DNA from 4 places in the Afipia dichlorophenoxyacetatis genome. Region 1 is predicted to be linked to each of the others. Evidence: predicted binding sites of a transcription regulator. Region 1 holds the regulator's gene; each other region holds the start of a gene.

Region 1 (7,533 bases):
GCCGGTCGGCATCAAGATCAACCGCCATTTGGATGATATCGGCAAGCTGAAACAGATTTTGGCGATGCATGACCGCATTGACCGTCAGAGGCAGGCCAAGTTGCCTCGCCCACCCTGCGGCTTCGATCTTCTTCGCATGTGCGTTCTTGAGACCAGCAACGCGATCGGCAACGACCTGTTCGCTGCCCTGAAAACTGATCTGGACGTGCGATAGCCCGGCATCTGCCAGCGCCGTGAGCTTGTCCTTTGTCAGCAGTACGGCTGACGTAATCAGATTGGAATAAAGCCCAACGTCGCTCGCGTGCTGAACCAATTCGACGAGGTCTTTCCGCGCCGTCGGCTCACCACCCGAAAAATGGATCTGCAGCACTCCGATCTGAGCAAGTTCGCTCAGAACCTTCTTCCACTCTTCAGTCGAAAGCTCGCTTGCGTTGCGTTCCAGCTCGACCGGATTGGAGCAATAAGGGCATTGCAACGGACAGCGGTGGGTGATTTCCGCCAAAACAGCCAGCGGAATGCCAAAGGTCTCTGCCTGCGACTTGCGCGTCTCGAGGATCGCCAACCCGTCAGTGGGATCAGCGTGGACGGAGCTCGCGTCAGTCAGCGTCGGACTCATGATTTCGTGTCCTGTGCCTCAGCCAAAAATCCCTTATCCGCAAGATCCTTCAACATCGCGATCACATCGCCTGCGATCAGCGCTCGATCAGCCACATACTTTTCCGCCAGCGTATCGATAATCGCATCCACGCTGCGTATGCCATCGCAAAGCTGAAGGATCTCGACCGCAATGTCGTCGGGAGCGAGCACGCGCTCCGGTACCAGGATCACCCACCGCTGCCGTGTCTCGTCGAAACGCAGCTTCGCGTGCCGCGCCAGCACCGGGCGACTACTCTCAGTTATGTCGATCCGACGATTTCGCAATGGCTTCAACCCTGTTCCGGCACGAAGGCCCCCGGCGGTATGTGGCCTTCGACATAGGCATGGTACAGCGCATCGAGCTGAACCCACAGCACGTTGGTCTTGAAGATGAGTGCATTGCACACGGCTTCGCGCTGTTCCGGCGTGGTTGCATGCGCCTTGACGAAATCAAGCGCGAAATTGGCGTCGCGCGGCGCCTGTTCCAGCCGACGCTTGAAATAGCTCATGATGTTCGGATTAACGAAATCATAGTGCGCCAGCATCCCGGAAATGCGCTCCTCATGGAGATTTGGCGCGAACAACTCCGTCAACGACGACGCGATGGCCTCAAGCGGAGTCTTGTCCCGGACGAAGTGGACATAGGCGTCTACCGCGAAGCGTGTTGCCGGCAGAATCCCCTCCGCAGACTCCACGTAATCGGAGTCGAGCCCAAGCCCCTCGGTCAATTTCAGCCAGCGCTCAATGCCACCTTCGGTGCCGAAATTCCCATCGTGATCTTCGATGCGATGCCGCCATTCGAGGCGAATATTGCGGTCGCGAAAACGGGAAAGCACCACCGCATCCTTGATGGGAATGGAGCTCTGATAGTAGTAGCGATTGAGTGCCCAGGCTTGGACCTGCCCCTTGTTGAGCTTGCCGCCGTGCAGCAGCCGGTGAAATGGGTGCAGATTGTGATAGCGGGTTTCGCCGATGTGCCGCAGCGCGGCCTCCAGGTCTTCCGCACTGGCAAGCGGCGTCCCTTTCGCCAATGAAAAGGCGGTTGTCGTCTTCAAACGATAATCTCCATCCCGTCCGAGGGAATTAGCCAGCCTGCCGCTTCGACATGCGCGCGCTCTGCGGACTCCGGCAACAGCGCCAAATTGGAATTGTTGATGTGAAGAAAAACTTTACGGCCAATTCCAAGATCGGCAAGGGCTGCTATTGCGCCATCCGTGCCTGACATGGCCATGTGCCCCATTCGCTGCCCTGTCTTGCTGCCAAGTCCGGCTGCAATCAGCTCATCATCGCGCCAGACCGTTCCGTCAAAAAACACCAGTGGGGCGTTTTTCAGACGCAGCTTCAGCTCAGGGGTCATGGCAGCGCAAGCCGCCAGAAAAAAGAAGTATTGGCCGCTCTGCTTGTCCGAAATTCGCAGGCCGACCGTATCGCCTGCTTCATCGTCCAGCGCAGGTGCTGCAGCATCTTCCAGATACCAGGCACGTTTGCCAGGAACGAGGAATGGGAGGACTTCCAATCCTGACGGTGAGCCGTCCGCCAGCATGGGCTCGAAAGCAACATCGAATTCGATCGGTTCGCGGCCTACCCGCTCCGCGCTCAGGACATTGAAGATGCTGTTATCCCTGAGTGTCGAAAGAACGCGCTGATGCGCGTAGATGGTGAAAGGCCAGCCCTCGCGCAGGGACAATAACCCAGCGACGGCATCGACCTCGCCGTTGGTCAGAATCACTCCCGAGATCGGACTGTGGCGTAATTGATCCAGTTTCGGATGAAGTTGCGGCGTTGCAATCACCTGCTGACGCAGGTCGGGCGACGCATTGATCAGAAACCAGTGTTCGTTATCGGCGCTGACAGCGATCGAGGCCTGTGTGGCTCGCAAATCCGGTCGCTCGATCCGCGTGGTTCGGCAAACCTTGCAGTTGCAGTTCCATTGCGGGACGCCGCCACCAGCCGCCACCCCTAGAACGACAACACGCAACATCCCGACGCCTCCGGCATTCCCGGCTTGCGGAAACTAGACCCAGACACAACAAAGCCCGGTGCGAAAGAACTCCACCTATCGGGCGAGCCCTAACGCAAACCGGACCAATTGTCTTTTGCAGAAATTCGCAGACTTACTTGCGCGCCGCGCAGGCATACATGTTGATTTCCATGCCCACCGGCACTTCAACAATCTTTGGAGCTTTCCAGGCCATTTTGGTCTCCTTCCCAATTCATCCTGCGACTGGGTTTTTATTGCCCCGTCATGAGTCAGGTTAACATGGAGATGCCCAAAAGCGAGGTGCAATTTTGCTCCTAATCGGCACAAAATTGTTATCAGCGCCTACCAACGATTGCAGAGCAACATCTCTTTAATGCTGCTCTGCAGCAATCTTGTTGGGATTACTCAGCTTTGGCGAAGCGATCGTCCAAGGCATATCCGGCGCCGCGAACGGTCCGGATGGGATCCTGCTCCCGGCCTAGGTTCAGAAGTTTCCTGAGCCGGCCGATATGGACGTCCACGGTGCGCTCATCGATATAGATGTCACGCCCCCAAACACCGTCGAGCAATTGCTCGCGGCTGAAAACGCGTCCCGGGTGTTCCAGGAAGAACTCCAGAAGACGGTATTCGGTCGGTCCGAGATCGATGGGGCGGCCGGAACGAGCCACACGGCGCCGGTCACGGTCCAATTCGATGTCACCAAAGGCAAGAACCGTGGCAAGGCGCTCGGGGCTGGCGCGACGCAACAAGCCCTTCACCCGCGCCAAGAGTTCCGGCACCGAGAATGGCTTGACGATGTAGTCGTCCGCTCCGGTGGCAAGACCCCTCACCCGTTCGCTTTCCTCGCCGCGCGCGGTCAGCATGATGATCGGGATCTGCTTCGTCTCAGGTCTTGCCCGCAGACGACGGCAAAGTTCGATCCCCGACAAACCAGGCAACATCCAATCGAGCACGATCAGATCAGGGATGTGCTCCTTAAGCCTGGTGTCGGCGTCGTCACCGCGTGCAACGGTTTCGACATCGTAGCCTTCAGCATCCAGATTGTACCGAAGCAACGTGGTCAACGCTTCTTCGTCCTCAACGACAAGAATTCGGGCGCTCATGTCCGACCCTTCAATTTAAACCCTCTCATCAGCTGCCGGAGACAACTGTCGCAAAACTCGTCATATCGCCTTTGGGGCGCTGATCGACCATCTGTTGACCTTCGATCATGTAGAAGACCGTCTCAGCGATATTCGTCGCATGGTCGCCGATCCGCTCGATGTTCTTGGCGCAGAACATCAAGTGGATGCAGAAGCCGATATTGCGCGGATCTTCCATCATGTAAGTCAGCAACTCACGGAACAACGAGGTGCAGATCGCATCGACTTCCTCGTCGCCCTTCCAGACCGCCATGGCAGCCGGCAAGTCATGCGCCGCATAAGCATCAAGCACCGACTTCACCTGGGACTGTACCAGATCGGTCATATGTTCGAGGCCGCGGATCAGCTTCAGCGGGTGGAAATCGCTATCGAGCGCGGCGACGCGCTTACCGATATTCTTGGACAAGTCGCCCATGCGCTCAAGATCAGTCGCAACTCGCAGCGAACCGACGATCTCTCGAAGATCGACAGCCATCGGTTGACGGCGCGCAATGGTCAGAACTGCACGCTCTTCGATCGCATGCTGCAACTTGTCGATGTCGAGATCGGCGGCAACGACACGCTTGCCCAACGCGACGTCCCGACGGATCAGGGCGTCGACAGAATCAACGATCTGACGTTCCGCCAAACCACCCATCTCTGCGACGAGCCGGTTAAGCTCCTGGAGATCTTCGTCGAACGCCTTGGCGGTATGATCTGTTCCCATAATAATTCTCCACGCGATAAGCGTCAGCCGAATCGGCCGGTGATGTAGTCTTGCGTCCGTCTGTCGGTCGGCGACGTAAAGATCTTGTTCGTATCATCGAACTCGATCAGTTGGCCGAGATACATGAACGCCGTCTTGTCGGACACGCGCGCCGCCTGCTGCATGTTATGCGTGACGATCGCGATCGTATAACTCTCTTTCAGTTCCTGGATCAGTTCTTCGACCTTGGCGGTGGAGATCGGGTCGAGCGCCGAGCAAGGTTCGTCGAACAGGATCACTTCCGGTCGCACCGCGACCGTCCGTGCGATGCACAGGCGCTGCTGCTGGCCGCCCGAAAGGCTCAAGCCGCTCGCATTCAGCTTATCCTTGACCTCGTTCCAGAGCGCGCCGCCGCGCAACGCGGCTTCAACGCGACCGTCCATTTCGGACTTGGAAATCTTTTCATAAAGACGGATACCGAACGCGATGTTCTCATAGATGGTCATCGGGAACGGCGTGGGCTTCTGGAACACCATGCCGATGCGCGCGCGCAGCAAGTTGAGGTCGAGCTTCGGGTCGAGAATGTTGGTGTTGTCCAGCATGAGCTGCCCGACCGCGCGCTGGCCTGGATACAGGTCATACATGCGGTTGAAAATACGCAACAACGTGGACTTTCCGCATCCCGACGGTCCGATGAACGCCGTCACCCGGTTCTCGCCCAGCAGCAGGTTGATGTTTTTCAGCGCGTGATGTTCGCCATAATAGAAGTTCAGATCACGCACCGTCACTTTGGGACGCGCATCCGCCGCTGCCATCATAGACGGTGCCGAGCTGGAAGAATGGCTAGTGGAGACAGAAAGCTCGCTCATTTTGCTGTCCTCTCGGCGACAAGAATGCGTGCGCCAATGTTAAGGGCAAGTACGGTCAGGGTGATGATCAAGGCGCCGCTCCACGCGAGTTCTTTCCAGTACGCATAGGGGCTTTGGACGAAGTTGTTGATAGTCACCGGCAGGTTAGCCATCGTCTTGGTCAGATCGAGGCTGAAGAACTGGTTGCTGAGTGCCGTGAACAGCAGCGGTGCGGTTTCACCCGCGACGCGCGCGGTTGCAAGCAGGATGCCAGTGATGAGCCCGGAGCGCGCAGCACGGTATGCGATGCGCTTAATCACGAGCGACCGTGGCAGACCGAGCGCCGAAGCGGCTTCACGAAGCTGATTTGGCACCAGCCGCAACATGTCTTCCGTCGTACGCAACACCACTGGAATGACAATCACCGCAAGAGCAAGCGTACCCGCAAGCGCCGAAAACCCGCCCATCGGCACGACCACCGCACCATAAATGAACAAGCCGATTATGATCGAAGGCGCGCTCAACAGAATGTCGTTGATGAAGCGGATCACCGAGGTGAGCTTATCGTGCTTGCCGTATTCGGCGAGGTAAGTTCCGGCGAACAGTCCGATCGGTGCACCGATGCCAACGCCCAGCACGGTCATGATGAGCGAGCCAACGATCGCGTTCAGCAGGCCGCCTTCCGTCGATCCGGGAGGCGGCGTATTTTCAGTGAAGAGCTGAAGCGAGAGGCCTGCAAGGCCATTGTAAAACAACGTGAACAGGATGAGCGCGAGCCATGTCACGCCGAATAGAGCAGCACCCAGGCACAAAAACCTGACGATGATATCTGAGCGACGGCGGGATACGTAAATCGGGTTCATGAGTTTAGCCTCCCGCCTTCTTCTCAAGGCGCAGCAGCATCAAGCGAGCGCCAGCGAGCACGAAGAACGTCAAAACGAACAGCAGCAAGCCAAGCAACATAAGGCCCGATTGATGTAGTCCGTCGCTTTCGGCGAATTCGCTGGCGATCGCCGCCGAAATCGTCGTGCCAGGCGCGAAGATCGAAGACGAAATGCGGAACGAATTACCGATGATGAACGTCACGGCCATCGTCTCGCCAAGAGCGCGTCCGAGAGCCAGCATGACACCACCGATCACGCCGACACGCGTATAAGGGATCACGACGCTGCGCACGACTTCCCAGGTTGTACAACCCAAGCCGTAAGCGGCTTCCTTCAGCACCGGAGGCACTGTGGCAAAGACGTCGCGTGAAATGGCGGTGATGAACGGGAGGACCATGATCGCGAGAATCAGCGACGCATTGAAAAGGCTGAGGTAGGACGGCGGACCGGCGAAGATCGATCCGAGCACTGGAACGCCGTCGAAGATCTTGATCATAAAGGGTTGGAATGTGTTGGCCAGGAACGGCCCGAGCACGAAGAAACCCCACATGCCGTAGATGATGGATGGAATACCTGCGAGCAGCTCAACTGCCATGCCAATGGGACGGCGCAGCCATTGCGGGCAAAGCTCGGTGAGGAAGATCGCGATGCCAATGCCGACCGGGATGGCGATGCACATCGCAATAACCGAAGTGATCAGCGTGCCGTAAATTGGTCCAAGCGCACCAAGCACCGGCGGATTTGCAGACGGCGCCCAGCGCTGCGTCGACAGGAAAGAAAGTCCATACTCCTGTATCGCAGGCCACGCGCCCGCGATCAGGGACAAAATAATGCCCCCGAGGATGAGAAGCACACCGATCGCGCAGGCGCGCGTGGTCCAGTAAAATGCTTTGTCCCCGAATTTGAAGGCACTCAACGCCTTGGCGCGGTCGTAGGGCCCGGCAGCTTCCATCGAAGTGCTTTGTACAGCCATCTCTGCCACGCTGATTCCCCTTGCTCAGTGAACTCTATTTGAAGCCGCCACCGGAGACTAAGCGGAGGAGAGGTCGCCCCCTCCTCCGCAAATGTCTTAGCTCTTGATGTCAGCCGACCAGGTCTTTTCGATCTGCTTGACGACCGCTTCCGGCATCGGAATGTAGTCGAGCTCTTCAGCCATCTTGCCGCCCTTCTCGAACGACCACTTGAAGAACTTCAGAGCTTCAGCCGAAGCAGCCTTATCGGCCGGAGCCTTGTGCATCAGGATGAAGGTTGCAGCCGTGATCGGCCAGGAGGTGTCGCCCGGCTGGTCGGTGAGGATGACGTAGTAACCAGGAGCATGCGCCCAGTCAGCGTTCGAAGCCGCGGCCTGGAATGCAGG
Region 2 (7,533 bases), 3.0 Mb from region 1:
TGACGCCCTGCGCATCGCCAACGGAACGGCCTACAGCCTTGCCGCTGGCGTCTGGAGCCGGGACATGGGCCGCGTACAGCGTTTCGCCAAGAAGGCCCGCGCCGGCACGGTCTGGATCAACACTTACGGCTACACCGACGTTCGATTGCCGTGGGGTGGTGAGCGCGATTCCGGTTTCGGTCGCGAACACGGCACTGCCGCGATCGATAACTTCACCGAGCCCAAGGCTGTGTGGATGAATCTCAACGTTTAAAGCAGCTTCCTCCTGCGGGTGAGGGACTGTCTTCCCGGATCGGCGGCAGTGTCTCACCCGACTTTTTCGGACAGAAGCAGGGATGGACTGACAAAAACGCGGGCGAGAGCCCGCGTTTTTGTTTGCGCAACGCTTGGCAAATTGGCGCAATTCTCACCCCATGATTGGGTGGTGAAGCGGAGCCGGCGTTGAGCCATGAAAACTGTACTATGGATCGTGATGGGTGCGGCGGCGGTTTACGCGGCTGCTATTGGCGCCCTGTATTTCTACCAACGGTCGTTGCTTTATCCAGCCCCACAGACCACACGGACAGATCCGGCGTCAGCCGGCTTTCCGCAAGCGCAGGAAGTCGTCCTCGAGACCAAGGATGGCGAGAAGGTCATCGTCTGGCATGTCCCGCCGAAGGAGGGAAAGCCGGTCGTGCTGTTCTTTCACGGCAACGGCGAGGTGCTGGCGTGGCGAGTGCCGCGCTTCCAGGCCATCACCGCGGATGGCACAGGCTTGGTTGCATTGTCGTTTCGCGGCTATGGCGGCTCGAGCGGCACGCCAAGCGAGGAGGGTTTGCTGAACGATGCCGCAGCAGCCTACGATTTCGCAGCCGCTCGCTATTCACCGTCACGCATTGTCCCGTGGGGTTATTCGCTGGGCAGCGGCGTTGCCGTTGCCATCGCAACAACACGGCCTGTCGCGAAGCTGATCCTGGAAGCGCCTTATACCTCAACAGAGGATGTTGCAGCTGCCGCGTTTCCGTGGGTGCCGGTGCGATGGCTGATGCGCGATCGCTTCCATTCCGATCAGCGTATCGCAAAGCTCGATGTGCCCTTGCTGATCATGCACGGCGAGAAGGACACTGTTATTCCGATCGGCATCGGCAGGCGGCTGTTTGATTTGGCCCCCGGCCGCAAACGTTTCGTCGCTCTGCCAAAGGGGACGCACGTTAATCTGGATGAGCAGGGCATTATCCCGATCGCGCAAGCCTTTCTGGCAGGCGACGGCAAGGACTGACGATTGGGTAGATAAAAATAGACAAACAAAAACGCGAGCCGTGAGGCCCGCGCTTTGAACTAAAAATCTGAAAGTCGCTTAGCGTGGGCCGCGCGGACCTGCGCCTGCACCGCCACGGCCACCGCCTGCGCCACGGTCCGCACCCGGACCAGCGCCGAACACCGGCTTCGGCTTCATCGGCAACAGGCCTTCGCGCTGCAGCTTCTTGCGGGCCAGCTTGCGGGCGCGGCGAACGGCTTCCGCCTTTTCGCGGGCCTTCTTCTCGGACGGCTTTTCGTAATGGCCGCGGAGCTTCATCTCGCGGAAAATACCCTCGCGCTGCATCTTCTTCTTGAGCGCCTTGAGGGCCTGATCAACATTGTTATCGCGGACGAGAACCTGCACGCGGCATCCTCTTGTTTTGAACGATCTGTAATTCGGAAGATGTTGGAGGGGCCGACAAAAGGCCATGCCCTTCCCATCAAGGGCGCGGATTTACCAGATCAAACCGGGAATGTCCACCTGTGGACAACGATTTTCAACCTATAAGCGCGCAATAAATAAGGGCGAAACTACCGGTCCCGGGCTTTTGAGTCGGTAGATTCAGCAGGCCTTAAGGGGCTTCTTACAGGGTCTCAAAGGTTTAATCGGAACCCTTCGTCCAGCGGAGATAAAACATGAACGCAAAAAAATACACGGCTGAGGCTATTGGTACCTTCTGGCTGACCTTCGCGGGCTGCGGCAGCGCGGTCATCGCTGCGGCTTTCCCACAGGTCGGCATCGGGCTTTTGGGCGTCTCGTTTGCGTTTGGCTTAAGCGTCGTGACCATGGCCTATGCCATCGGTCATATCTCCGGCTGCCACCTCAATCCGGCGGTGACGGTCGGGCTCGCGGCCGGTGGCCGGTTCCCCGGCGGGCAGGTCCTGCCGTACATCATTGCGCAGGTGATCGGGGCGATAGCTGCCTCGGCGCTGCTTTACATGATCGCCAGCGGTGCCCCCGGGTTCGACGTGACCAAAGGGTTCGCCGCAAACGGCTTTGAGGCCCATTCGCCCGGCGGATACAGCCTTGTTGCCTGTTTCGTGATGGAAGTCACGATGACGGCGGTGTTCCTGTTCGTTATCATGGGCTCGACCCACGGCAAGGCTCCAGCGGGATTCGCCCCGTTGGCGATTGGTCTCGCGCTCGTGCTGATCCATCTGGTCAGCATTCCTGTGACCAATACCTCGGTCAATCCGGCACGCAGCACGGGTCCTGCGCTGTTCGTCGGTGGCTGGGCTTTGCAGCAGTTGTGGCTGTTCTGGGTTGCCCCGCTGATCGGCGGGGTCATCGGTGGTGTCGTTTATCGTTGGCTCAGCGACGAACCGACAGGAACGGTCGCGGGCGACCGATAACGGACAAGCTTTTTGAATGAGATACAGGCTGCCGCGAGCAATCGTGGCAGCTTTTTCTTTGGGAGTGAGGTCAGTCGTTTTCGACGACTGTGACGTGGCCCATCTTGCGGCCCGGGCGCGGCGCACCCTTGCCGTAGAGATGCACGGTTGCGCCCGGTTTTGTCAGCCACTTCCCGTAATCGAGAATGTCGTTCCCGATCAGGTTGGTCATGGTGACGTTGCCGTGGCGGACCGGCTGAGCGAGCGGCCAGCCGGCAATGGCGCGAATGTGCTGTTCGAACTGCGACACCGAGGCGCCATCGAGCGTCCAGTGACCGGAATTGTGCACGCGCGGCGCGATCTCGTTCACCAGCAAGGTCGGCGTGGTGCCGTTCACGCCAGGAACGACGAACATTTCCACAGCCAGCACACCGACGTAATTGAGAGCGGTCGCAATTTTCTCGGCTATGGCGCGGGCCTGGGCGCCCACGCTTTCTGGAATAGCGGCGGGCGCGCGCGAGATCTTCAGAATATGGTCGCGATGCTCATTTTCGGTGACATCGTAGCAAACTACTTCGCCAGTCACGCTGCGCGCGGCGATGACGGAAATTTCGCGCTCGAACGGCACGAAGCCCTCAAGGATAGCGGAACGTGTTTCGAGCTCGGCCCAGACCACTTCTGGATCGTCACCCTCGCGTATCACGATCTGGCCCTTACCGTCGTAGCCGAAGCGCCTCGTCTTGAGCACGGCAGGAAGACCGATCTTCGCGATCGCTGCTTTCAATTCGTCTGCCGAAGATACGTCAGCATAAGGTGCGGTCGCGATGCCGAGCTTGGTGACGAAGTCCTTCTCGATAAGGCGGTCCTGGGTGGTTTGCAGGACTTCTGGATCGGGCAACACCACACGGCGGGCAGCAAGAATCATCGCCGTTGCGGACGGCACATTCTCGAATTCGTAGGTGATGACATCGACGTCCGATGCAAACAGCTCAAGCGCCTCGACATCCGCGTATTCCGCGCAGGTCGCGTTCTGCACCACGTCGAAGGCTGGCGAATCCGGATCGGGTGAAAAGACCTGCGCCTTGAGGCCCAGCCTCGCGGCGGCAAGCGCCAACATCCGACCCAACTGTCCGCCGCCGAGAATTCCGATGGTGTCGCCTGGTTTCAGCGTCACCCGCTTCGAAGATGTCACTTAGGGTCCTCCGGGCGCTCGCGGACCGCCTCGGTCTGTTGCTTCCGCCATGTGGCGAGCTTGGTCGCAAGGCCAGCGTCGTTCAGGGCCAGCATGCTTGCCGCGAGCAGGGCGGCATTGATAGCGCCCGGCTTTCCGATCGCCAAGGTGCCGACCGGGATTCCGGCAGGCATTTGCACAATCGAATAAAGGGAATCGACACCGGACAGCGCCTTGGATTCGACCGGCACGCCGAGCACAGGAAGTTCCGTCAGGGCGGCCGCCATGCCCGGCAGATGGGCGGCACCGCCGGCCCCGGCGATCACGATCTTGAAGCCGGCCGCCTTGGCCCCCTTGGCAAAGGCATACAGCCGTTCCGGGGTGCGGTGCGCCGATACGATCAACGCCTCGTGTGAAATACCGAGTGCCGTCAGGGTTTCAGCGGCGTGACGCATGGTCTCCCAGTCGGACTGGCTTCCCATGATAATGGCGACGGCAGCGGTCATGCGGAAATCTTTGAAAAGGGTGGAAAAAAGAGACGCGGATTATAGGGTTGCACTTTCGCGTGGCAAGCCATGGGGAATGGACTATCCTTTCATGGTCAACGCCGGCAAGGGCGATTCTCCGCCTGTTTTCGGTGCGTGGAGCTGCAGCAGGACGCGTGGCAAAGGTGCCAATTTGAAAGTCTCGAAGACCGGGGCGGCCACGGGACGGCCGGGTCCAAAAGCGTCCAGCACGACAACAGCCAAGGCACGGCCCAAAGTTCCGGCCAAATTGTCTGCCACCAAGGGCATAGCGCAGTCAGCGCGCGCGCTAAAAGCAGAAGCTGAGATTGAAATCCTCAAGGCACAGCTTGCCGCCGCCCATGCCAGGATCGATGAACTCCAGGCTTGGGCAGATACGGATTTTCTGCTGAACATTTACAATCGCCGCGGTTTTGAGCGGGAACTCAACCGCGCCAGCGCTTACATGAACCGCTATCACGCGACCGGTGCGTTGATTGTGTTGGACGTGGATCATCTGAAACCGATCAACGACACTTTTGGCCATGCCGCGGGCGATATGGTGCTGAAAGGCGTGGTGGCGGTGCTGATGCGGTACATCCGCTCGTCGGATGTCGTCGGCCGGCTCGGGGGCGACGAATTCGCCTTGCTGCTCTGGAACCTGTCAGAGACCGATGCGAGCGCCAAGGCCTTGGCTCTTGAGCAGGCGATCGACTCCCTGATCTTCATGTTCAAAGGACAGGCTGTGGCTGCTGGCGCTTCGGCCGGCGTAGCGATGCTGAAGCCGATGGATGATGCGGCTTTGGCATTGGAAAAAGCAGACCGAGCCATGTACGCCCGGAAAGCGGAGCGCAAAGGCGCAGCAGCATCCTTCGATCAGGCAATGATGTCCGGGGTAATCTGATCTTCGATGAACGAGATACGGTCGCGCAGTTGAAGCTTGCGCTTCTTCAACCGTTGTAGCCGCAGCAGATCAGGAGCCGGCGATTGTTGGAGCGCCTCGATAGCGGCATCCAGATCGCGATGCTCTTGCTGCAGTCGCGCCAGTTCAAGAGCAAATTCGTTGTTGTCCTGATCTACCATAACCGTCGGTGAGTTAGCTCTGCCGGGCTTCAGCAAACCTGTTGAATTAGATGGTGTGCCGCACGCGCATTGTCATTGCAGAAAACAGGAATAATTTCCAGTAATGGAATTGCCAAATGGTTCCTTCAGAACCGTTTTTTAATCGTGAGAAAAATTTTAAGCTTGTTTCTGCGTTCCTTGTCGACAGCGCGTCTCCGTCATGTACACTTCATGGTCTGGATCGAGTGGGCTCAACCATTCGATCCCACTAAAGGAGCGCGTTTTCACGCGAACCGGATACGCCATTCGCTTGTTAGCGCGTTTCATCCAACTTTGAAGTCAATCAACAAAGGAGGATACATATGGCGATCGAGTCGCATCTCGTTGAACTGGAACGCAAGCACGAAGTTCTGGAAAACGAATTGCACGATGCTCTCCAGCATCTTTCCACAGACGACCTCCACATCATTGAACTGAAGCGCCGGAAGCTGGTGCTGAAGGATCAAATCGAACGTATCCGCCACGCGGCCAGTTCGACCGTTCACTGACATAGCAAAAACCATAGCCAATGCGGGCACCCCGTGATGATCGTGACGGCAAATGCCGTCGCGGCCTTCGCATCATGATCGCACAGCCGCCACTCGCGCGACTTCGTCCGCGATGGCCAGTGATGATGTCAGTCCGGGCGATTCAATCCCGAACAGATTGATCAGTCCGGACACGCCGTGATCTTGCGGTCCCTGGATCAGGAAGTCCTGCTTTGCCACGGCAGGCGGGACGATCTTGGGCCGGATGCCTGAATAACTGGGCGTCAAGGCTCCGTCCGGCAATGCGGGCCAATAGCGCCGGATCGCGGGATAAAATCGTTCGGAGCGTGAAGCATCGACGGCGTAGTCGATTGTATCCACCCACTGCACATCCGGTCCAAACTTCGCTTGTCCACCGAGATCGATGGTGAGGTGCACGCCGAGGCCGCCAGGCTCCGGCACCGGATAGATCAGATGCGTGAATGGCGCGCGGACGTTGCAGCTGAAGTAGTTGCCTTTTGCATAGTAAGCCGTCGGGATGCGATCGGCTGGCATCCCGTCGATCGCGCGCGCAATGGAAGGCGCAGCGAGACCGGCCGAATTGATCAGCAGCTTGCAGCCGATATCCATCGGAGCTTCGCCGCCGACATGAAGGACGAAGCCTTCGGGAGTTACTTTCGCGCCCATCAACGGTGCATGAAATGCGAAAGCAGCGCCCGCGTTCTCTGCATCGCCGCGCAACGCGAGCATGTAGGCGTGGCTATCGATGATGCCGGTCGAGGGCGACAAGAGAGCGCCCACACAATTGAGTGCCGGTTCGAGCGCGCGTGCCTCTTCACCCGTCAGCGTTTTCATGTCGTCGACGCCGTTCGCTTTGGCATGCGCTTTGATCGAAGCGAGTTTGGCGACTTCATCTTCGGTGGTGCCGACGATCAATTTTCCGCATCGGCGATAGGGGATTCCGTGATCGTCGCAATAAGCGTACAGCGCCTTCTTGCCGCTGACGCACATGCGCGCCATTAAGCTTCCCGCAGGATAATAAATTCCGGCATGGATGACTTCGCTGTTTCGCGATGACGTTCCGGTGCCGATATCTTCCGCGGCTTCCACGACGATGACTTCTAGGCCCGCTTGGGCCATCCGTCGTGCTGTGGCGAGGCCAACAACGCCGGCGCCCACGACTACGCAATCAATCTTGTCCATTCATCGTCCAAAGTCGTTTCGCTTGATCCGCATGATCAAGTCCACGTGCATGACGTATAGCGAGGCGCGGAATAAAGGCCAACCACGCTACCCAAAATAAAGAACCGCGCCATCAGGCATAGGGAGCTGGCGACGCCCGAGCAGGATCTCGACCGACGTGATGTTGTCGCACCAATATGCGTTAGGTCCTCCCACGTCGCGGGCGACTTGCTTGATAAGCGCATCGTTGTCGAGGCTCGGTCCTCCATAACCATCGCGTATGTTGTCATGTACAAGTTGCTGGAAGGGCAGCAACTCAAAGCGCACGTCGATGCGATCCTCGGTGAGCCGTTCCTGGTTAAACTGTAGCGGATCAGGGTTGAGATCTGTGCCGGGGCGATAGCCCGATAGAAGGTGTCGGCCTTGAGCATTTGCTTCGATCAACACGAGACAGGACGAGTCGTAGAGATTGAGCTGG
Region 3 (7,533 bases), 150 kb from region 1:
GAAAACGGCTGCTAGAGCGGCATGTGTGAGATGATTTCCGGAGAAATCAGCGCATCGTCCAGGCTACCGCAGACGTCTGTCCTGCAGATGGCGCCTTCGATGTGGGTCTTGCCACTTGCCACGAGGCGCAGCGCGTCCGGATAAATCCGGTGTTCGACGCCGAGCACGCGCGCGGCGAGCGTGTCCGGTGTGTCGTCACCGCGGACGGCGACGGCTCCCTGCATAATGATGGGACCGGAATCCACTTCCGGTACCACGAAGTGCACGGTGGCTCCGTGAATTTTGACACCATCGGCGAGCGCGCGCTCGTGGGTGTGGAGACCGCGGTAGGACGGCAGCAGCGCGGGATGAATGTTGATCATTCTTCCGTCCCACTGCTTGACGAACCACGGTGTCAGTAAACGCAGGAAACCTGCCAGACAAACCAGCTCGACATTGTGCGCGACAAGAATGTCTTGCATCGCGCGCTCAAAGGCTTCGCGATCCTTGCCGAAGGGTTTGCTCTCGATGGTCGCAGTTTTGATGCCGCTTTCCTGAGCCTTCGCGAGCCCGCCGGCATTTGCAATATTCGAGAGAACGAGGACGATTTCTGCCGGATAGTCGGCAGCCTTTGCGGCTTCAATCAGCGCGATCATGTTCGATCCGCGCCCGGAAATCAGAATCGCAACGCGGCGCTTTGCCATCTCACTCCGCCAGGTCGAGGTGGCCGTCATAAACCACCCGCTCGTCGCCGGAGGCCTCGACAACCGCGCCAAGCAGCACAGCGCGCTCGCCGGCTTGCGTGAGCACATCGATAACTTCGCCCACGGCGTCGTCCTTGACGATAGCGATCATGCCGATACCGCAGTTGAAGGTGCGCAGCAGTTCGAGTTCGGCAATGTTGCCTTCGGCGGCAAGCCACTTGAACACAGGCAACACCGGTACGGCGTTCAGATCGATGCGGACACCGAGATGTTTTGGCAGCACGCGCGGAATGTTATCCGTGAACCCGCCGCCGGTGATGTGGGCGAGGCCCTTCACTGCTCCGGTTTCGCGGATCGCGCGGAGGCAGGATCTGACATAGAGCTTCGTCGGCGCCAGCAACGCGCCGCCCAGCGTCATAACCGGTGCAAACGGGGCAGGGGCATTGAACGCGACGCCGGACATCTCCACGATCTTGCGGACCAGCGAAAAGCCGTTGGAGTGGACCCCCGAAGAGGCAAGGCCAATAACTGCATCCCCTGCCGCGATGTCTTTAAGAGGTAACAGCGTGCCGCGTTCCGCAGCACCGACTGCGAAGCCGGCGAGGTCATAGTCGCCGTCCTTGTAAAGCCCGGGCATCTCGGCGGTTTCACCACCAATCAGGGCACAGCCGGACTCGCGACAACCCTCGGCAACCCCGGCAACGATGGCAGCCGTGGCTTCGGGATCCAATTTGCCGCAAGCAAAATAATCGAGGAAAAACAACGGTTCAGCGCCTTGAACGACAAGATCGTTCACCGACATAGCTACGAGATCGATGCCAATGCCGCTGTGCACGCCTGTTTCGATAGCGATTTTAACCTTGGTGCCGACGCCGTCGGTCGCAGCGACCAGGACCGGGTCCTTGAAACCCGCGGCTTTGAGGTCGAATAACCCGCCAAAGCCGCCGATTTCAGCGTCCGCACCCGGTCGTGCCGTGGCACGCACCATTGGCTTGATCAGGTCGACCAGCCGGTTGCCGGCGTCGATATCGACACCTGCGGATGAATAGGTGAGGCTGGTTTTCTTGTCACTCATGCTCGTACCCGCTTTCCGAAGTTCGTAACACGCCGCCGCAGCCCTTTTGCGAACTTCGGAAAGCAAAGGGTACTAATAACCCTATGATTCCAGTACCGCATTCGATTTGAAGTCCCTGGATGAGATCGCTGCAACTGATGCAGGAACTTCAAATCGGCGGTACTGGGTTTCCAAGGTTTAGCCGGTGGTTACGTCGGATTTCGAGTTCGCGCAATGGCTGGCGGACGAGGTTGTGCATAGCTTGGAAGATGCGGCAGATCGCGCATTGGGGTCCGAATCCTATGCAAGTCTCGTATGGCTCGGTACAAGATAGCCAGCCGGGGAACCTCCTGTGAATCTACCGAATATTATCACGTTAGGCCGCATCCTGCTGGTGCCGATTATCATCTGGGCGATTGCCTCGAACCAGATGACGATCGCCTTCGTGATCTTCGTGACGGCAGGCGTCAGCGACGCCATCGACGGGTTTCTCGCCAAGCGCTTCAATATGACCACAGAGATCGGGGCATTGCTTGACCCGGTGGCCGATAAGGCGCTGCTGGTTTCGATCTATGTCGCACTCGGTATCTGGGGAGCGATGCCACGCTGGCTGGTCATCCTGGTGGTCTCGCGAGACTTCATGATTGTCGGCGCGGTCATCGTGTCGTGGTTGCTGGACAATCCCGTTCCAATGAAACCGCTGATGGTATCCAAGCTTAATACGGTGGCTCAGGTCGCATTCGCGGCGCTGGTGCTCGCCTCGCTTGGCTTCGGCTTCAGCGCCTCGCCATACGATACGATATTAATGGGTTTCGTAACGATCTTGACGCTCCTTTCGGTGTCCTTCTATCTCGTGGAGTGGGCACGGCATATGAGCACCACCGGGCCGTTGCCCTGAGCTTCATATGATGTTGCGTTGTGGAGAGGCCGGGTTGCCCGGCAAGGAGTAATTGGGTGGTAGCCCGCGTTCAACCCCGTCAGCTTGCACTTGCGCTGCCGCACGCGGAAAGCCTTTCGCGCGACAATTTTCTCGAGGGACCGGCGAACGCACAAGGCTTGGCCCTTATTGATGCGTGGCCGGATTGGCCGAACCGCGTGATGATGATTGTCGGCCCCGAGGGCAGCGGCAAGAGTCACCTTGCTGCGATCTGGGCAGCCGAGGCAGGTGCGCGTTCCGTCGCAGCACACACGTTGACTGCTGCGAATGTGCCTGGAGAACTCGCGACCGGCGCTCTCGTGGTCGATGACCTCGATCCTGCCAAGTTCGACGACCGCGCTCTATTCCATTTGCTGAATCTGGCGCGCGAAGACGAAGCCTATGTTCTCATGACTGGGCGCACACCGCCTTCGGCATTCCCGGTGGAACTACGCGACCTGCGATCGCGGTTGCGCGCTGTTCCGGTGGTGACGCTGGCGCCGCCGGATGACCATCTGTTCCGGGCGCTGATCGTGAAGTTCTGCGCCGACCGCCAGATGGTCGTCGATGAGGCGCTCGTCAGTTACCTCGCAACCCGCATCGAACGGTCGTTCGCCGCGGCACGGCAGGCGGTCGAGTTGCTCGATGGCGAAGCGTTGCGGCAGGGGCGGCCGGTGACCCGCGCGCTCGCCGCAGAAGTGTTGAAAGAAACCGCGGCCTGACCGCCTAGTGGTCGATTCTAACATTTGCATCCAGCTACCGTTGCAAATGTTAGAATCAAAGGAGCACTAGCAAATACTCCACTAGACCCTTGGTTCGTCATCGGTATTGGCTCATCATGTCATTGAACGGTCATGACGCTGGCACATTGTTCGCCGCGAACAGGCCGGATGGCACGGTCTGACGATGTGAGATGGATTTCGCCTGATGGACACCGCACAAGTCGTTGTTAAAAAAGCTGAAAACGAGGAAGTGGTACGCGGTTCGGGGATTGCCGAAAGCCCTGAGCGTTTCATCAATCGCGAACTGTCCTGGCTGCACTTCAACCGGCGAGTGCTGGAAGAGTCCGTCAACAGCAATCACCCCATGCTGGAGCGGGTGCGGTTTCTGTCCATTTCCGCAAACAACCTTGACGAATTCTTTATGGTCCGCGTTGCGGGCCTGAAGGCGCAGATCCGCGAAGGCATCACTGAGCGCAGCCCCGATGGCGCGACACCAGGTGAGCAATTGGCCAGCGTCTATGAGACGGTCTCCAAACTCGCCAGTGATCAGCAGGCGATCTGGCGCGACTTGCGCGCGAGTCTCGTCGATGTCGGCATCGTGCTCGTTGACGGCAAGGACGTCACCAAGGCTGAAACGCAATGGATCGAGGAGTACTTCCTCCACAACATCTTTCCATTGCTGACGCCGCTTGCGATCGATCCGGCGCATCCATTCCCGTTCATTCCGAACCTTGGCTTCACCATTGCTCTTCATCTTGCTCGTCTCTCGGACGGCAAGACAATGAATGCGCTGATCCGCATGCCGGGCAAGATTGATCGCTTCATCCGTCTTCCTGCAGGCAAGGATGGCTCGGTACGGCTGATCACGCTCGAGCAGGCCACGAGCTTGTTCATCGGGCGTCTGTTCCCGGGCTATTCCGTCAAGGGGCAGGGCGCATTCCGGGTCATCCGCGACTCCGAACTTGAAATTGAGGAAGAGGCTGAAGATCTCGTTCGTCTCTTCGAGACGGCATTGAAGCGACGTCGCCGTGGATCGGTGATCCGTCTCGAAATCGAAGCATCCATGCCGCAAGAGCTGTGCGCATTCGTTCAGCGCGCGTTGTCAGCTGCAGACGACGAAGTGCTGATGGTCGAGGGCGTGCTCGCGATGAACGAGCTGTCTCAGCTGACGCGGCTTGATCGTCCCGATCTCGAGTTCACGCCATACGTGCCGCGTCATCCCGAACGCGTCCGTGATCATGGTGGCGACATCTTCGCTGCGATCCGGCAGAAGGACCTCGTCGTTCACCATCCATATGAATCGTTCGACGTCGTCGTGCAGTTCCTGCAGCAGGCTGCGCGCGATCCGGATGTGGTCGCCATCAAGCAGACGCTCTACCGCACGTCGCGCGATAGCCCGATCGTGCGCACTTTGGCTGAAGCGGCTGAAGCTGGAAAGTCAGTGACGGCACTGGTCGAACTGAAGGCGCGCTTCGACGAAGAGGCAAACATTCGTTGGGCGCGCGACCTCGAACGCGCGGGCGTTCAGGTCGTATACGGCTTCCTTGAGTTGAAGACGCACGCCAAGCTCTCGCTCGTGGTTCGTCGTGAAGGTAGCGGCCTCACCACTTATGTGCATGCAGGTACCGGCAACTATCATCCGGTGACTGCACGTATTTACACCGACTTGTCATATTTTACGTCGGATCCGGTCATCGCACGCGATGCGGCGCGCGTATTCAATTACATCACCGGCTATGCGGAACCGAGCGACATCGAGAAGATGGCGGTATCGCCGCTGACGTTGCGCAAGCGAATCCTCGAACACATCGAAGGCGAGATCAATCACGCCCACAACGGCAAGCCTGCCGCGATCTGGATGAAGATGAACTCGCTGGTTGATCCGGACATCATTGATGCGCTCTACGAAGCGTCACAAGCAGGTGTGTCGATCGATCTCGTTATCCGCGGCATCTGCTGCTTGCGCCCTGGTGTTCCCGGATTGTCGGAGAACATTCGCGTCAAGTCGATCATCGGACGGTTCCTGGAACACGGCCGAATCTATTGCTTTGGCATGGGCCATGGACTGCCGAGCCCGAAGGCAGCTGTGTATATCTCCTCCGCAGACATGATGCCGCGTAACCTTGACAGGCGAGTCGAGGTATTATGTCCGCTGCAAAATCCGACGGTGCATCAGCAGGTTCTCGAACAAATTATGGTCGCGAATCTGAAGGACAACGAACAGAGCTGGCAATTGTTGCCGGATGGTTCGTCTACGCGTATGAAGGCCGCGAAGGGCGAGGAGCCTTTCAACGTGCACAATTACTTCATGACGAATCCGAGTCTGTCAGGCCGTGGAAAGTCGCTTAAAGAATCTTCGCCGCGTCGTCTTACGCGCCGTTCGGAGCGTTAGTGCTCCGACGCCTACGGCTGAGCCGGCGGCAGTGACAGTCACGCCGCCGCCGGTGCGCGAACGTCAACAGCGCGTGCGCAAGCCTTCGAAGAGCATCGCCGTCATCGATATTGGCTCCAACTCCGTCCGACTTGTCGTCTACGAAGACAAGTCGCGGAGTTCTTCGCCTTTATTCAACGAAAAGACATTGTGCGGATTGGGTCGCGAGGTTCAGTCCACTGGACTGCTCGCCGCCGACGCTGTCGAAAAAGCATTAGCGGCGTTGAAGCGTTTCAAGGCGCTGTGCAAAGTGATGAAGGTTGGCGAAGTTTACGCCATTGCCACGGCGGCCTGTCGCGACGCGACCAATGGCCCGGACTTCATCGCCAAGGCCGAGCGTCTTTGTGGCTGTTCAATTGAAATTCTATCCGGCGCTCGCGAAGCGAAACTGTCCGCGCTCGGCGTGTCGTCCGGTGTCTACAAGCCTGATGGCATCGTCGGCGATCTCGGTGGTGGCTCGCTCGAGTTGATCGATATTCGCGGACATCGCATTCGTCAGGGGCTCACGCTTCCGCTCGGTGGCCTCGCGCTCCAGGATGCGTCGCAGAAGTCGCTCAAGAAAGCCGAGAAGATCGTCTCAGACGCCATCACCGGGTTGCCTCAGCTTAAAGCAGGTGCCGGACGAAATTTTTATGCGGTCGGTGGCACGTGGCGTGCGCTTGCGCGCATTCACATCATTCAGAGCGGCTATCCGCTGCATGTCATGCACGGTTACAGCATTCCTGCTGCCGATGCGCTGGATTTTGTGAAGCGGCTTCGGCGTCTCGCGGCGAGCAACACGCTTGCGGACATCGAGACCGTCGCGGATGCCCGTCGGCCGTTGCTCGCTTACGCCGCCTTGGTGCTTGAATACATCATTCGCGTTGCGAAGCCGAAGACCATCGTGTTCTCCACGTACGGTGTGCGTGAAGGTTTGCTTTACGAGATGCTGTCGGAGAAGGAGCGCCAGAAGGATGGCTTGCTCGCCGCAGCTTATAAGCTGAATACGTTGCGGGCACGGTCACCACGCCATGCGGAAGATCTGATGGCATGGACGGATCGAATGATCCGCGTTGCGGGCGTTCGAGAGAATGATGATGAACGCCGGTTGCGTCACGCAGCCTGTCTGCTCTCCGATCTCGCATGGCGATCGCATCCTGATCACCGTGGCGAGCAGTCGCTTAACACCATCACCAATGGAAACTTCGGCGCCATCAGCCATCAGGGCAGAGCGTTTCTCGCGCTCGCGATCTACTATCGCTACGCCGGATTGAACGAGGAAAACGAAGCGCCGGAGGATGTCCGCGCGTTGGTGACACCCGCAATGGTCGATCGGGCGCGATTGATCGGCGCCGCAATCAGGGTTGCGGTTTTGATCTCTGCTGCGCAGCGCGGGGTGTTGTCACATACGCATTTCCGCAATCAGGCGCGCAAACTTTTGCTCGTCCTTGACAAGAGCGTGGCGGAACTTGCGGCAGATCGGTTGAGCAACCGTTTCAAGCAACTGGCCCGGTTGATGGGCCGCAGCGGCGTGGTCATACGGCCATAAGGTTCGGAAAGCCGACCGAGCGCTTTGTTGCCACCGCCGGAAATCGGGTGGATCAGCTATTCGTACGGCATTAGGCAGCCTCTTCCAGAATTCGGAGACTGCACATGACCGCTGCACTCAAACAGCCTCTCGCCGTCAATGCGGAAGATATCGCGCTGCGTATCGGCGCACTCGAGTGGGCAGCCGTCGCCACGCATCT
Region 4 (7,533 bases), 2.4 Mb from region 1:
CCTTCACCCCTGATCTTCAACGCAACAAAAACGCGCGGGATAAAACCCGCGCGTTTTTTCTTGTCTGGATCTTTCCAAGCTAAGCATCACGAACATGCGGCGCTTAAGCTGCTCTCAGTCTTTCTTGTCCAGCACACGTTTCAGCGCGGTGCGTGCAGCTTCATGATGATCTGGCCGTATGTGGCTCGACACGATCCGAATAGCCGTTGCCAGCACAGCAGCGTCGTCGGTGAATCCAAGCACCGGGAGAACGTCGGGAATGAAATCGAACGGCAGCACGAAATAGGCAAGCGCGCCAAGCAACGAGACCTGAACGTGGCGCGGCGTTTCGCGGTCGAACGCGCAATAGTAAGCCGCCAGCAGCTCTTCGGCGAACGGCAGGCTGGCGACGACGCGCTTGAACTTGGTCCAGAAGCGCTTGCGTAGGCGCTCAGGATCCTTTGCCAACTCGTCGGCCGGTCCGAAATGCATGGTGTCGTCTGATGCCATCATCAGGTTCCCAGGTTCACCCATCGGCAGCGTGCCGCTGTCCTTTGTTATGTGGAAATTCCCACCGGGCGCCACAACAGCTAGCCGGCGATTTTGTTCATCGCTTCGGCCAGCGCGATGTCACGCTGGGTCACACCGCCTGCGTCATGGGTGCTCAAGACCACCTCGACGGTCTTGTAGACATTGCGCCATTCGGGGTGGTGGTCGTTCTTCTCGGCGATCAGCGCAACGCGGGTCATGAAGCCAAAGGCCTCATTAAAATTCCGAAAGGTGAAGGTTCGCGCGATCGCGTCGCGACCGGGTACGTCCGACCAACCGTTAAGACTTGCTATCGCGGTCTTCCGCGCCTCGAGGGACAGCTTTTCAACCATGTTAACCTCCTTCACCTGAACTTTACCGCGCGCACCTGCGTTCCGTCCTGGTGCCGCGGATTTGAAATTCTTCCGGGTGTAGCTGCAAGCTCTATGAAGAACTTCAAATCCAAAAGCGGCCCTAGAATCATAGGCTTGCTGGTATCCCGGTTCCGAAGCTCGCATCCAAGCCAGCCGCAAACCTGTGCGAACTTCGGAATCGGGATACTAGAACGTCGTAGGGAGCAGGACGTGCCACTCGATAAAAAAGCCTTGAAGGCTGCTAACCATGAACACCATGGAATCACCGGATATGCTATCCATTTGCTAGAGTTCCGACGCGACCCCACAGGCGTGACGAACAATGGGCATCAGTGACATGTTTTCCAGACCTGCGCTGGACCCGGCCAAGACGCCCGGCACCCTCACGCTAAGGTCCCGTAAATCGAAAGCGTTGCTGATCGTCATCGCGGCGGTGCTCGCCACCGTGGCTGCCGTGGGCGGGACGACCTATTACATGACGCGTGCGGTCCACCTGCGGATCGCAGTCGGTCCGCCGAACAGCGACGATGTGAAGGTCATTCAATCCATGGCCCAAATGTTCTCGCGTGATCGCAGCTATGTCAGGCTGCGGCCGATCGTCACTGAAGGGGCCACCGCGAGCGCCGCCAGTCTGAGCGCGGGCACCACAGACCTCGCGGTCGTGCGCGGCGATCTCGACCTGCCGAAGAATGCGCAAGCCGTTGCCAGCATTCGCAAGAACTTCGCGGTGTTGTGGGTCCCCGGCACCCAGCGCAAGGGTGCCATCACCAAGATCGAGCAACTCGCGGGCAAACGCATTGGCGTGATCGGCCGCACTCCGGCCAACATCAATTTACTGAAGGTGATCCTGACGCAATCCGGCGTAAATTTCGACAGCGTGCAGACCGTTCAGTTCAGCACCACCGGTTTTGCCGACGCTATTAAAACCGAGAAGATCGACGCCTTTCTTGCCGTCGGCCCGCTCAACAGCAAAATCACCTCCGACGCGATCGCTGCCACAGTGAAGGACAAGAAGGTCACCTTCCTGTCGATTGATACGGCCGATGCGATCGCGCAAAAATACCCGGCTTATGATTCCGGCGAAATCCCCGCAGGAACATTTGGCGCGAATCCAGCTCGGCCCGACGACAAGATCGATACCATTACGTTCGATCACCACATCGTTGCGCGCAGTTCGCTGTCGGAGACGACCGTCGGCGCGCTCACCCGTCAATTGTTCGCGATCCGCCAAAGCATCCAGAACGAATTCCCGCTCTCCGCGAAACTTGAAACGCCGGACACCGACAAAGATGCCGCGATCCCCGCACATCCTGGTGCGGCCGCCTATGTCGACGGTGAAGAAAAAACCTTCCTCGACAAATACAGCGATTATATCTGGGGCAGCTTGATGTTGCTGTCCGCACTCGGCTCCGCCGGTGCGTGGTTTGCGAGCTATCTGCGCAAGGACGAGCGCGTCACCAATTCCTCATTGCGGGAACGCTTGCTGGAAATGCTTTCGGCCGCCCGCAAGTCCACCTCCATGGAGGAACTGGACGCGATGCAGGCCGAAGCCGATGAGATCATGACCAGCACCCTGCACTGCTTTGAGGACGGTGCGATAGAAGAGGGCTCCTTGACCGCATTCAGCATTGCGCTGGAGCAGTTCCACAATGCGGTGGCCGACCGGAAGGCATTTCTGCTGCAGATGCCGGAACCTCCGACCCGCGCGCCCCGGCCTCAAGTGGCCTGAAGACTTCTCGCAGACTTACGCAGCGCCGAGCGACCCATATCGCTTGTCGATATGTTCTATGCATTTCTTCTTAGGTCGTTTCGCCAAGGCGTCACATAACCTTCCTTATTCTGTCAGGCTCACGTTGCATGGTGCCGGCCGCTGAGTCGTGGGCTGGACTCGCGCACACCTCTGGAGGCTTTCGTGACCCTTCGCATGACGCGCCGACGTTTTCTGACAACTGCTGCCGCGGGCGGCATCACCGCAGCGAGCGGCATCGCTTTGCCATACGTTAGCCGGGCAGCTGATCGCCCGATGGTATCTCACGGCGTGCAGTCGGGTGACGTCAACGTCGATAGCGGCGTAGTGTGGGCACGTGCCGACCGCCCGGCGCAGCTGATGGTCGAGGTTTCGACGACAGAGTCGTTCAAGGACGCGCGCGCGCTACCACCGATCAATGCGATGCCGGAAAACGATTTCACCGCCAAGATGCTGATCGAGGACCTGCCGTCCGATCAGACGATCTTCTACCGCGCCCGCTTTCGCGACCTGTCTCACATCAACATCGTCGGCGAGCCTGTGGTCGGCCGCTTCCGCACCGCACCGGCAAGCCGCCGCGACGTGTCCTTTGTCTGGGGCGGCGACGTCGCCGGACAAGGCTGGGGCATCAATCCAGACGATGGCGGCATGTTCACCTTCGCCTCAATGCGCAAGCACAATCCCGACTTCCTGATCCATTCCGGCGATACGATCTACGCTGACGGCGTCATTCCGTCCGAAGTCAAACTCGACAACGGCAAGGTCTGGAAAAACATCACCATTCCCGAGAAGGCGAAAGTCGCGGAAACGCTCGACGAATACCGCGCCGCGCACAAGTACAACTTCCTCGACGACAACGTCCGCGCCTTCAACGCCGAAGTGCCGATCTTCGTGCAGTGGGACGATCACGAGGTGACCAACAACTGGTCGCTGTCGAAGCAGCTGCCGGCCACATACAAAGAACGCGACATCACGCTGCTCGCGGCACGCGCAGCGAAAGCGTTCCACGAAATGTATCCGATGCGCGAAAGCATCGTTGAACCGGGCCGCGTCTACCGGACCATCAACTACGGCCCACATGTTGACGTGTTCATGCTGGACGAGCGCAGCTATCGCGGCCCGAACGGTGAGAACCTGCAGACAAGTTATGGGCCGGATGCTTATTTCATCGGGCCGGACCAACTGGCCTGGCTCAAGCGCGAATTGCTGAAGTCGAAAGCGACTTGGAAGGTGATCGCGTCCGATATGCCGCTCAGCATCATCGTGTATGACGATGCCACTGCAAAGAAGGGCTCCGAAGCCTTCGCCCAGGGCGACGGTCCGGTGCGCGGCCGCGAGTTCGAAATCGCCGACCTGCTGCGTTTCATCAAGACCGCCGGCATCCGCAACACGGTCTGGCTGACGGCTGACGTCCATTACACCGCCGCCAATTACTACAATCCCGACAAGGCCCAATTCCAGGACTTCGAGCCGTTCTGGGAGTTCGTCTCCGGCCCCTTCCACGCCGGAACTTTCGGCCCAGGAGCCATGGACAACACGTTTGGCCCCGAGGTGCGTTTCGTGAAGGCTCCGGGGGCTGACCGCCAGAACCTGCCGCCATCGGAAGGTTTCCAGTTCTTCGGCCATGTCAAAGTCGAGGGGGCGACGGGCCAAATGACCGTGACCCTCCGGGATAGGGCCGATACGGCCCTTTGGTCGATCACTTTGGACCCCAAAATGGGCTAACCAAATCCCCGAATGTGCATTGTTTTCCGGCGATTTCTGACTATATTGCGCCGCAACGCGTCCGAGTACCCGGTCCCTTTTGGGCCGGGTTTGCTTTTGCAGGGATTGCCCCAGCGCGTTTTCAGACGAGGTGACACCGGCCCGCGTCGTAGAGCGCAAGGCCAGAGCTTTGTTGAACCCGCTTTAGGGCACCCAGACCGTTAAACCAGAAGAAGACCCATGAATCTGCGCAACATCGCCATCATCGCTCACGTCGACCACGGCAAGACCACCCTCGTCGACAAACTCCTCCAGCAGTCCGGCACCTATCGCGAGAACCAGCGCGTGACCGAACGCGCGATGGATTCCAACGATCTGGAAAAAGAGCGCGGCATTACCATTCTCGCCAAGTGCACCTCGGTGCAATGGGAAGACACCCAGATCAACATCGTCGACACACCCGGCCACGCCGACTTCGGCGGTGAGGTCGAGCGCATTCTGTCGATGGTCGACGGCGTGATCGTGCTCGTCGACGCTGCCGAAGGCCCGATGCCGCAGACCAAGTTCGTGGTCGGCAAGGCGCTCAAGCTCGGCCTCAAGCCGATCGTCGCGATCAACAAGGTGGACCGTCCCGACGCGCGGATCACTGAAGTGGTCAACGAGGTGTTCGACCTGTTCGCTGCCCTCGACGCCACTGACGAGCAGCTCGACTTCCCGATTCTCTACGGCTCGGGCAAGAACGGCTGGATGGCCGACAGCCCGGATGCATCCCATGACGTCGGCATGAAGCCGCTGTTCGACCTCGTGATCAAGCATGTCGCGCCACCAGTGGTGGAAGAAGGTCCGTTCCGCCTGCTCGGCACCATCCTGGAAGCCAATCCCTATCTCGGCCGCATCATCACCGGCCGCATCGCATCCGGTTCGGTGAAGCCCAACCAGGCGGTCAAGGTGTTGTCGCGCGACGGCAAGGTGGTCGAAACCGGCCGCATCACAAAAATCCTCGCGTTCCGTGGTCTTGAGCGGCAGCCGGTGGATCTCGCCGAAGCCGGCGACATCGTCGCCATCGCAGGTCTCACCAAGGGCACTGTCGCCGACACGTTCTGCGATCCGTCGGTCGAGACGCCGATCCAGGCGCAACCGATCGATCCGCCAACCGTGTCGATGTCATTCATCGTCAACAACTCACCGCTCGCCGGCACGGAAGGCGACAAGGTCACCAGCCGCCTCATTCGCGACCGCCTGCTGCGTGAGGCCGAAGGCAACGTCGCGCTGCGCGTGGTCGAGGCCGCCGACAAGGATTCGATGGAAGTCTCCGGACGCGGCGAATTGCAGCTTGCGATCCTGATCGAAAACATGCGCCGCGAGGGTTTTGAGCTCTCCGTCTCGCGTCCGCGCGTCGTGTTCACCAAGGACGAGAACGGCAAGATTCTGGAGCCTGTCGAGGAAGTCGTCGTCGACGTCGACGAGGAATTCTCCGGCGTGGTCGTGCAGAAGATGAGCGAACGCAAGGCCGAGATGATCGAGATGCGCCCGTCCGGCGGTAACCGTTTGCGTCTGGTATTCTACGCTCCGACCCGCGGCTTGATCGGCTATCAGGGCGAGCTGATGACCGACACCCGCGGCACAGCGATCATGAACCGTTTGTTCCATGACTACCTGCCGTACAAGGGCGAGATCCAGGGCCGCCGCAACGGCGTCTTGATCTCGAACGATCAGGGCGAAGCGGTTGCCTACGCGATGTTCAAGCTGGAAGACCGCGGTCCGATGATGATCGAGCCCGGCTGGAAGGTTTACAAAGGCATGATCGTCGGCGAGCACACCCGCGACAACGACCTCGAGATCAACGTGCTCAAGGGCAAGCAGCTCACCAACATCCGCACCACGTCGAAGGACGAAGCGGTACGCCTGACGCCGCCGATTCGGATGACGCTGGAAAAGGCGCTCGCCTACATTGAGGAGGATGAACTGGTCGAGATCACACCGAAGTCGATCCGGCTGCGCAAGCGCCACCTCGATCCGAACGAGCGCAAGCGCGCTGAAAAGAGCAAGGAAGCTCTTGCAAGCTAACGCTTTCAACGATCTGTCATCTGTAAACAAATGGCCGGGCTTGTCCCGGCCATTTTTTATGAAGTTACTGGTAAAGCAGTGCGGCCATCACAACCCGGCACATGACGGGTGATATTGAATTCGCCATAATGTCGTTCGCTTCCAACATTTTATGACAGTATGACCGCCGCCATGTCCCTTCCGTCCCATATCGACGTTGCAATTATCGGAGCCGGTGCGGCAGGCCTTGCCGCGGCTCGCACGCTGGGAGATTCATCGCTCTCCATCCTCATTCTCGAAGCGCGCGATCGGATCGGCGGCCGCAGCCATACGGTCACTCTTGAGAACAACATCATCTTCGATGTCGGCTGCGAGTGGCTGCATTCAGCAGACAAAAATCCGTTCGTGACGATCGCAGACGAACTTGGATTCGCGATCGACAAGACGCGACCGCGCTGGCGCGAGCAGAGTCTCAATCTCGGCTTCCCGCCCGAACAGCGCGATGAATTTCTGAAGGCGATGGATGAATTCGACGCGCGCATCGAAGCAGCATCTGACCTTCCGGAAGATACCGTCGCGAGCAAATGGCTCGAGCCGGGCAATCGCTGGAACGCGCAGATCGATGCCATCAGCACCTACATCAACGGTTGCGAGCTGGACCAGGTTTCGACCTACGACTTTGATGCTTATGAAGACACCGGCGTGAACTGGCGACTCAGCAAGGGCTATGGCGCCCTGATTGCCGCCTATGGTGCGCCCTGCAAGGTCGTGCTCAACACGCACGTCACGCTGATCGATCATTCCGGCCAGCGGATCAGGATAGAAACCTCGCGCGGCACACTGACCGCGGACAAAGTGATCGTCACAGCATCGACTAACCTGATTGCAAACGAGTCGATTCGTTTTCATCCCGCCATTCCAGAGAAAGTCACAGCAGCGGCAGGCCTCCCGCTCGGCCTTGCCGACAAGGTGATGCTGGCACTGGACGACTCCGAATCGTTGCCGCGTGACGGCCATCTCTACGGCGCCCTCGACCGCGCTGGCACCGGTAGCTATCACCTGCGGCCCCTCGGACAGCCCTGTATCGCTGGATTTTTCGGCGGCACCTTCGCGCGCCAGCTTGAAGATGCCGGTGAAGGCGCGCTTGCAGCGCAG

What was found. Region 1 encodes PhoB, which activates phosphate uptake and scavenging genes when phosphate is short. Its sites were predicted from a motif close to TGTCATNNANCTGTCAT; they were not measured.
Region 2: a site for PhoB is predicted at 5,563-5,579, ahead of ACZ5C3_RS04190 (YdcH family protein). Genes of this name have one in related genera too.
Region 3: a site for PhoB is predicted at 3,493-3,509, ahead of ACZ5C3_RS17410 (RNA degradosome polyphosphate kinase). Genes of this name have one in related genera too.
Region 4: a site for PhoB is predicted at 2,700-2,716, ahead of ACZ5C3_RS01230 (alkaline phosphatase D family protein). Genes of this name have one in related genera too.

What each region holds. Positions count from the first base shown of each region.
Region 1 covers NZ_AP029250.1:3,865,113-3,872,645, forward strand. The annotation lists gene pqqE (pyrroloquinoline quinone biosynthesis protein PqqE) at 1-616, opposite strand, end outside; gene pqqD (pyrroloquinoline quinone biosynthesis peptide chaperone PqqD) at 613-921, opposite strand; gene pqqC (pyrroloquinoline-quinone synthase PqqC) at 927-1,691, opposite strand; gene pqqB (pyrroloquinoline quinone biosynthesis protein PqqB) at 1,688-2,617, opposite strand; gene pqqA (pyrroloquinoline quinone precursor peptide PqqA) at 2,751-2,831, opposite strand; gene phoB (phosphate regulon transcriptional regulator PhoB) at 3,019-3,720, opposite strand; gene phoU (phosphate signaling complex protein PhoU) at 3,749-4,465, opposite strand; gene pstB (phosphate ABC transporter ATP-binding protein PstB) at 4,489-5,313, opposite strand; gene pstA (phosphate ABC transporter permease PstA) at 5,310-6,155, opposite strand; gene pstC (phosphate ABC transporter permease subunit PstC) at 6,160-7,149, opposite strand; gene pstS (phosphate ABC transporter substrate-binding protein PstS) at 7,246-7,533, opposite strand, start outside.
Region 2 covers NZ_AP029250.1:884,752-892,284, forward strand. The annotation lists gene ACZ5C3_RS04150 (aldehyde dehydrogenase family protein) at 1-253, shown strand, start outside; gene ACZ5C3_RS04155 (alpha/beta hydrolase) at 449-1,258, shown strand; gene rpsU (30S ribosomal protein S21) at 1,337-1,642, opposite strand; gene aqpZ (aquaporin Z) at 1,915-2,631, shown strand; gene ACZ5C3_RS04170 (5-(carboxyamino)imidazole ribonucleotide synthase) at 2,702-3,802, opposite strand; gene purE (5-(carboxyamino)imidazole ribonucleotide mutase) at 3,799-4,287, opposite strand; gene ACZ5C3_RS04180 (GGDEF domain-containing protein) at 4,364-5,188, shown strand; gene ACZ5C3_RS04185 (YdcH family protein) at 5,161-5,367, opposite strand; gene ACZ5C3_RS04190 (YdcH family protein) at 5,709-5,894, shown strand; gene ACZ5C3_RS04195 (NAD(P)/FAD-dependent oxidoreductase) at 5,967-7,076, opposite strand; gene ACZ5C3_RS04200 (hypothetical protein) at 7,164-7,533, opposite strand, start outside.
Region 3 covers NZ_AP029250.1:3,711,792-3,719,324, reverse strand. The annotation lists gene purN (phosphoribosylglycinamide formyltransferase) at 12-683, opposite strand; gene purM (phosphoribosylformylglycinamidine cyclo-ligase) at 685-1,758, opposite strand; gene ACZ5C3_RS17420 (CDP-alcohol phosphatidyltransferase family protein) at 2,090-2,635, shown strand; gene ACZ5C3_RS17415 (P-loop NTPase family protein) at 2,692-3,375, shown strand; gene ACZ5C3_RS17410 (RNA degradosome polyphosphate kinase) at 3,581-5,767, shown strand; gene ppx (exopolyphosphatase) at 5,799-7,334, shown strand; gene ACZ5C3_RS17400 (2OG-Fe(II) oxygenase) at 7,439-7,533, shown strand, end outside.
Region 4 covers NZ_AP029250.1:258,335-265,867, reverse strand. The annotation lists gene ACZ5C3_RS01250 (NADPH:quinone oxidoreductase family protein) at 1-13, shown strand, start outside; gene ACZ5C3_RS01245 (YkvA family protein) at 115-489, opposite strand; gene ACZ5C3_RS01240 (4a-hydroxytetrahydrobiopterin dehydratase) at 570-875, opposite strand; gene ACZ5C3_RS01235 (TAXI family TRAP transporter solute-binding subunit) at 1,204-2,610, shown strand; gene ACZ5C3_RS01230 (alkaline phosphatase D family protein) at 2,806-4,353, shown strand; gene typA (translational GTPase TypA) at 4,573-6,399, shown strand; gene ACZ5C3_RS01220 (flavin monoamine oxidase family protein) at 6,571-7,533, shown strand, end outside.